2 linked regions of the Thiocapsa bogorovii genome follow. The protein of the gene in region 1 interacts with the protein of each later gene in a pairwise test. Links are inferred from orthologs where the notes say so. Each region holds a gene or a part of one and is shown in the gene's direction. Other genes may lie near its edges.

Evidence for each region. The genes of interacting proteins can lie anywhere in the genome.
Region 2: the proteins of recJ (region 1) and LT988_RS18540 interact in binary tests that used the Escherichia coli proteins (3 or more experiments, as listed by UniProt). The link is inferred for Thiocapsa bogorovii from one-to-one orthologs.

Annotation. Positions count from the first base shown.
Region 1 is NZ_CP089309.1:4,011,436-4,014,743, reverse strand. What follows is about bases 191-3,190. They hold recJ (single-stranded-DNA-specific exonuclease RecJ), read left to right. Parts: upstream 191-826; coding sequence 827-2,554; downstream 2,555-3,190. Other genes in these bases: yjgA (ribosome biogenesis factor YjgA), read left to right, coding at 2,729-3,190; LT988_RS17810 (M48 family metallopeptidase), read left to right, coding at 191-827. Outside these bases: more of LT988_RS17810, read left to right, coding at 1-190; more of yjgA, read left to right, coding at 3,191-3,259. UniProt on the Escherichia coli protein: Single-stranded-DNA-specific exonuclease.
Region 2 is NZ_CP089309.1:4,182,510-4,186,124, forward strand. Bases 34-3,340 are described here. They hold LT988_RS18540 (type IA DNA topoisomerase), read left to right. Parts: upstream 34-422; coding sequence 423-3,140; downstream 3,141-3,340. Other genes in these bases: LT988_RS18535 (DMT family transporter), read left to right, coding at 34-311. In the rest of the region: more of LT988_RS18535, read left to right, coding at 1-33; nitrogenase iron-molybdenum cofactor biosynthesis protein NifE, read left to right, coding at 3,385-3,615.

The DNA of each region.
Region 1 (3,308 bases):
GGCCGAGCGCGTCGAGCCTCGATGCGGACCACATCGTCGGCGCGATCGGCCGGCCGGATACGGCGCGGATCCAGGTGGCAGCTCGTCTGACCCGGGCGATCCCGGAACCGCTCGCGCGCGCCGCCCGCTCCACCGAGTGGGTCATGACGGTGGTCTGCTATCTGCTGATCGACCAGGACCCCGATGTACGCGAGCACCAGCTCTTGATGGTCGCCGAGACGCTCGGCAGCGAGGGCGAGCGTCAGGTGAGCACCCTCCTCTCCGCGGTACCGAGCCTCGCCGCGGATCTGCGTATCCCGCTGCTCGAGATCGCCTTCCCGACCCTGCGCCGTCGTCCTCAGACCGAGCTGACCCGCTTGATGGCGCTGCTCGATCGGCTGATCCATGCAGACGGGCGAATTGATGTCTTCGAGTATGTCCTCGCACGCCTCCTCGCCCGGCAGATTCAGGACACCATCGCCCCGACCGATGCGCACAGCTCCGGAACCACCCGACTGTCCGATTGCGAAGACGAGACCCGTGACCTGCTGATCATCCTAGCGGTGCACGGCAACCCGGATCAGCGCGCCGCGCGGACCGCCTTCGCCGCCGGTCTGGCGTCGCTCGGGATGCGTCCGCGCGAATTGGCAGCAATCGCAGCAGAGCACTGGCCGGATCGCCTCGACCGCGCGCTCGCCAGACTCGATCGGCTACGCATGGACGACAAAGAGCGCCTGCTCCGGGCGCTGATCGCGACGCTGAAGCACGCCGGGATCAACCGGACAGAGATCGAGCTACTGCGCGCCGTCGTCTCGGCGCTGCATGTCCCTCTGCCGGTATTGGACTGATGTCGCGCCCCGGGATTCGACGTGCGCCGAGCGCTGCAGCGCTCGCCGCGGCGCGCACACCGGCCGAGTTGCTCTCCAGACTCTATGCGAATCGCGGTCTGCATGACGCCGAGGAGGCTGCACCCGGACTCTCGGCACTCCACCCTGCAAGCGCACTGCGCGGGATCGATCAAGCGGTCGATCTGTTGGTGCACTACATCCGCGGCGGCGGCCATCTTCTGATCGTCTCGGACTATGACGCCGACGGTGCGACCGGCGGCGCCTTGGCGGTCCGGGGTCTGCGCAGCCTGGGTGCGGCTCAGGTCTCTTACCTGATCCCCAGCCGGTTCGCGTTCGGCTACGGCCTGAGTCCGGCAGTGGTGGACGCCGCCGCACCACGCCGGCCGGATCTCCTGATCACGGTCGACAACGGCATCGCCAGTCTCGCCGGGGTGGCGCACGCGGCGGAGCTGGGCATCCCGGTCCTGGTGACGGACCATCATCTGCCCGGCGAGCGGCTCCCGGACGCCGCCGCGATCCTTAATCCCAATCAGCCGGGTTGCAATTTCCCGAGCAAGCACCTGGCCGGAGTCGGTGTCGTCTTCTATCTCCTGGTCGCCGCACGTTCCCGTCTGCGCGAGCAGGGCTGGTTCGGTGCAAGTCGACCCGAGCCCAAACTGGCGGATTTGCTGGACCTGGTCGCCCTGGGCACGGTTGCCGACGTGGTAACCCTGGACCGCAACAATCGGATCCTGGTCGAGCAGGGACTCAGACGCATCCGCGCCGGGCGCTGCAGCCCGGGCGTCCGCGCACTCCTGACGATCGGCGGGCGGGACCCGAGCCGGGCGACGGCGACCGATCTGGCCTTCTGCGCCGCGCCTCGACTCAACGCGGCCGGTCGGATCGAGGACATGTCGGTGGGTGTCGAATGTCTGCTGAGCGACGACCCGCAGGTCGCCGCGGACCTTGCAGCGCGTCTCGACGCCCTGAACCGACGCCGCCGCGAGATCGAGGGCGAGATGAGGGACGCGGCCGAGTCCTCGCTCGCGCGGCTTTGTCTGGACGGCGACGCACTGCCGCCCGGACTCTGTCTCTTCGGCGAGGACTGGCACCAGGGCGTCTCGGGGATCGTCGCGGCGAGGATCCGCGAGCGGTATCATCGTCCCGTGATCGCCTTTGCGAACGGCGGTGACGGATTTCTGCGAGGCTCGGCGCGATCGGTCGACGGGGTCCATGTCCGAGACCTGATCGCATGGGTGGATCGGCAAGATCCGGGCTTGATCGAGCGCTTCGGCGGGCATGCGATGGCGGCCGGCCTCAGTATTCGCCCGGAGGCCTTGCCCCGGTTCCGAGAGGCGTTTGCGGAGGCCGTACGCACAGTGGCAGGCGACCGGCCGCCGCAGCCGGAGATCGCATCCGACGGTGCGCTGCCGCAGCGGCTCATGACCTTGGAGACCGCAGAGACCCTGCGCGTGGCCGGCCCCTGGGGAAAGGGCTTCCCGGAGCCCCGTTTCGACGGGACCTTCGATGTCTTAAGCGCACGTCTGGTGGGAGAGCGCCATCTCAAGCTTCGTCTTGCCGGAGCTGCCGCCGAGGGAGGACCGATCGAGGCCATCGGCTTCAACCTGGGCGAGCAGATCTCGGAGGCCGGCGGCGCCGTGCGGCTCGCCTACCGACTGGACGTCAACGACTACCGAGGCAACCGCTCGGCACAATTGATCCTCGAGCATCTGGAGCCGGCCGCATGACGGATCTTGAATCGCAAAGGCGCAAACAGCGCACAGGTTTTGTTTGACGTGATCACGCCGGCCGCCCGGTCGGGGCCCGACGCTCCTCTGCGGCGAGGCGCGAACCGCATCGCGGCGTGCCGGTGCGGTTCGCAGGCTCACCGCACCCTACGCGGCTTATTTTTGGATTTCGCGATGAACGCTACGATCGACGACGAAGACGGGTATGAGGACGAAGAGCGCGGCCCGAGTAAGAGCCAGCTCAAGCGCGAGAAGCTGGCCCTGCAGGCCTTGGCCGAGCGGATGGCCGGGATGCCTCGGGCCGAGCTGGAACGTCTGAACCTCAGTGCCGCGACCTGGGCGGCCTTGGACGAAACGCCTCGGATCAAGGATATCCGCGCCCGCGGTCGCCACTGGAAACGTATCGCCAACCTGCTGGAACGCGAGGACATGGCCGCCGTCCACGCCCTGGTCGACCAGGCCGAGGACCGCGAGCGCCAGGCCGCCGCGCATCTGCATGCGTTGGAGCGATGGCGCGAGCGACTCATCGCCGACGACGAGGGCGCGCTGAGCGAGTTCATCGACGCATGCCCGAATGTCGACCGCCAGCAGCTGCGCACCCTGATCCGCGCCGCGCAACGCGACCAGGAGCGCGGCCGGCCAGATGCACCGCGCAAGCTGTTCCGCTTTCTGCGGGACAGCCTGGAGTCCAACCCGCACGCATAGCATGGTAGAGCACAGCGAAACCCATCCTACGCGTGAGTAACAAGTCAGA
Region 2 (3,615 bases), 170 kb from region 1 along the record:
TCAATCCGCTGGTCATCTTCGTTCTCTTCAGCCTTCGCGACCGGGGTTTTTATCGGCAGATCTTCACGCCGCAGGCGCGCCGTCGCATCCGGCCTCTGCTCGTCCTCGGAGCGCTGTTTGCGCTCATGCGCATCGCCGACCAGATTGCGCTCAGCTTGACGCTGGCCTCCTACGCCATGGCTGTGAAGCGCACCGCCGGGATCTTTTCCGTCGTTCTCGGGCGTTGGTTCTTCAACGAGCACCATGTGGTCATCAAGCTGGTCGGCGCCGCCGTCATGCTGCTCGGGGCGGTGGCCTTGACGCAGAAGTAGATTCGGCAATGTGGCCTCGACGGCATTCGGCAAAGGGCCGGGGGGAGACGCCGGGCCCGCCGTCGGGATTGGTGTAAGATCGGCGCGTCAGATTCCGAGTCCGAGACCTGGATGTCCATCGTCGTCCTTGCCGAGAAGCCGAGCGTCGCCCGCGATATTGCGCGGGTGCTGGGTGCTCGCCGCAGGGGCGAGGGGTTTCTGGAGGGCAACGGCTATCGGGTGACCTGGGCGATCGGGCACCTGATCCATTTCGCCGAGCCCGATGAGTACGGCGAGGTCCAGGGTGTCGACTGGGGCGGGCGGTGGTCGGCGAATCAGCTCCCGATGATCCCCGAGGCGTGGAAGCTCAAGACATCGAAGCAGACCGCGGCCCAGTTCAAGATCGTCAAGGCGCTCATCACGGCATCCGACACCGAGCGTTTGGTGTGCGCGACGGACGCCGGCCGCGAAGGCGAGCATATCTTTCGTCTCATCTATCGGCATGCCCGCTGCGAGAAGCCGTTCGACCGACTCTGGATTTCAAGCCTGACCGACGAGGCGATCCGCGAGGGTTTTCGGGGGTTGCGCCCCGGCCAAGCCTATGACCACTTGGCCGATGCGGCGCGTGCCCGGGCACAGGCGGACTGGTTGATCGGCATGAACCTCACTCGGGCCTACACGGTGCACAACCGCGTGCTCTGCACCATCGGCCGCGTTCAGACGCCGACCCTGGCGATGATCGTCGCCCGCGATCAGGCAATCGCGAGCTTCACCAAGGCATTCTTCTACGAGCTGGTCGCGCATCTGAGCACATCGGATGCGGCGCGCTTCGACGCCCGCTACACCCGCGACGGCGAAACCCGCATCGAGAAGAAGGAGGAGGCCGACCGGCTCCATCGCGAGTTGAGCCCCCATCGTACCGGTCGGGTCGGGAAGGTCGAGAAGAAGATCCGTACGGTCCGCCCGCCACCGCTCTACGACCTCACCAATCTGCAGCGCGACGCCAACCGACGCTTCGGGTTTACCGCGGCGCAGGTGCTCGAACACGCCCAGTCGCTCTACGAGACCCACAAGCTCATCAGCTATCCGCGCACCGAGAGCCGCCACATCTCCGAGGATATGCTGCCCCAGCTGCCGGGCATCCTGAAGGGTCTGCAACATCCGCTTGCCGCGGAGGCCTTGGATCGGCTCGAAGGTGGGCATCGGTTGGGCAAGGCGTACGTGGACCGCACCAAGCTGACCGACCATCACGCCATCCTGCCCACCGGCAAGACGCCTTCTCCCGACCTCCCGCTCGCGCTGCACAAGATCTACGACCTGGTGGTCACGCGCTTCGTCGCCGTGTTCCTGCCGGACCAGCGGATCGAGGAGACTCGCGTGGAGATCGCGATCGGCGATGCGACCTTCCTCGCGCGCGGCGCCTTGGTGCTTGAGCCCGGCTGGAAGCGCGCCGAGACCGGCGGGCGTTCCGAGTCGAGCGGAACGGACGCGGCCGGCACGGACCAGACCGGCGTGGACCAGACAGGCCTGGACCAAACCGGCGAGTCCAAGGTCCTGCCGCCGCTCGTGGAAGGCCAACAGCTCAAGGTCGACGGCCTGGAGGTGCAGGAGAAGGAGACGCAGCCGCCGCGTCACTACGATGATTCGACACTCTTGGCCGCCATGAAGAACGCGGGCCGCGAGATCGAGGACGATGCCTTGGCGGCGGCCATGAAGCAATCCGGTCTGGGTACACCGGCGACGCGTGCCGAGATCATCGAGAAGCTGATCCGCACCCGCTACGTCGAGCGCCGCCGCAAGCAGTTGCATGCCACGGCCAAGGGCGTCGCGCTGATCGGCCTCGTCGCCTCGCCGTTGCGCAGTCCGGAGCTGACCGCCGAGTGGGAGCAGCGGCTCAAAGACGTCGAGCATGGCGAGCTGGCCGTTGATGTCTTCTACCGGGATATTCTCCGGTTTTTGCGTGAGCTGGTGCCGCAGATCGCGCAGGGGCCGGCGATGTCGGCTGATCAGGCCGCATCGGAGCGTTCAACGGGGCCGGGTAGGCGAGGCGCAAAGGGTGCGAGAGGTGCTAAGCGTACTGGAACGGCAAAGGCAGGACGCGCGGGCAAGACCGGGCGGTCGAGCCGCGGTGACGCTTCGGGTGGATCGCCCGGCGTGCAGGCGACGGGCCTCGGTGCCTGTCCGGTCTGTCGCGAGGGAGAGATCACCGAGAACGCTCGGGCCTTCGGTTGCAGCCGCTATCGCGAGGGCTGCGGCTTTACCATCTGGAAAACGGTCGCCGGTTTGGCCCTGTCGGAGGATCAGGTCCGCCGACTCATCGCGCAGGGCAGTCTTCCACGCATCGAGGGTTTCACCTCGAAGACGGGCAAGTCCTTCGGCGCCGGATTGCGTCTGGATGCGGCCGGGAAGGTCCTCTTCGATTTCGAGGCCACGGAGATGCCCGTCGAGAGCGGACAGGGGACTCACAAGGGTGGTCGGTCTACACGTGGGAGGTCGGCGACTCCGGCGACCACGCGGATCTCGAAAAGCGAGAAGGCCGGCCCTGCTCGTCCCCCTTCGATTCGCGATAAACCCCCCGTCTGCCCGAAATGCGGCCAAGGCAGGATCATCGAAGGCCGACGCGGCTTCGGGTGCAACCGCTTTCGCGAGGGCTGCGATTTCGTGGTCTGGAAGGCGTATGAACACCGGGATCTGGACGAAGGAGACATTCGTGACCTGATCGAGCACGGGCGGACGCGGCCGATCGAGGGCAGGGCGGCCGGCGTCGGTCCGGTCCGGCTGCGTCTCGATGCACAGTGGCAGGTGGTGACCGAGGCCATTACGGCCGATGCGCCCGAGGAGGGCTCCTGATCAACCCCTCGCGGGCTGAACGGGGCTTTGATGGAATCAGGTGCGAGCCGCGTCCTTTACGGTGGCTGCCCGGTGCCCCTGAAATCACCACAGGCGAAATCACCACAGCCGAGTACGGGGCTTTCAGACATCCGCCTTGTCGCGAATCCGACAGACGCCTGATCTTCTCTCGTTAAAACAAAACTATAGTGATTGGCATAACGCCTGCTTAAGAAGCTCCAAAGCGAACGCCTTCGGAGCCTTCATGAAGCAAAAAGAGATCGCTGCGCTGCTCGACGAGCCGGCCTGCGCGCACAACACCAAGGACAAATCGGGCTGTGCCAAGCTCAAGCCCGGGGCGACGGCGGGCGGCTGTTCGTTCGATGGTGCTCAGATCGCGCTGCTGCCGATTGCGGATGTCGCGCACATCGTGCATGGCTCCATCGCCTGTGCGGGTAACTCTTGGGACAACCGCGGGGCGCGATCGAGCGGTCCG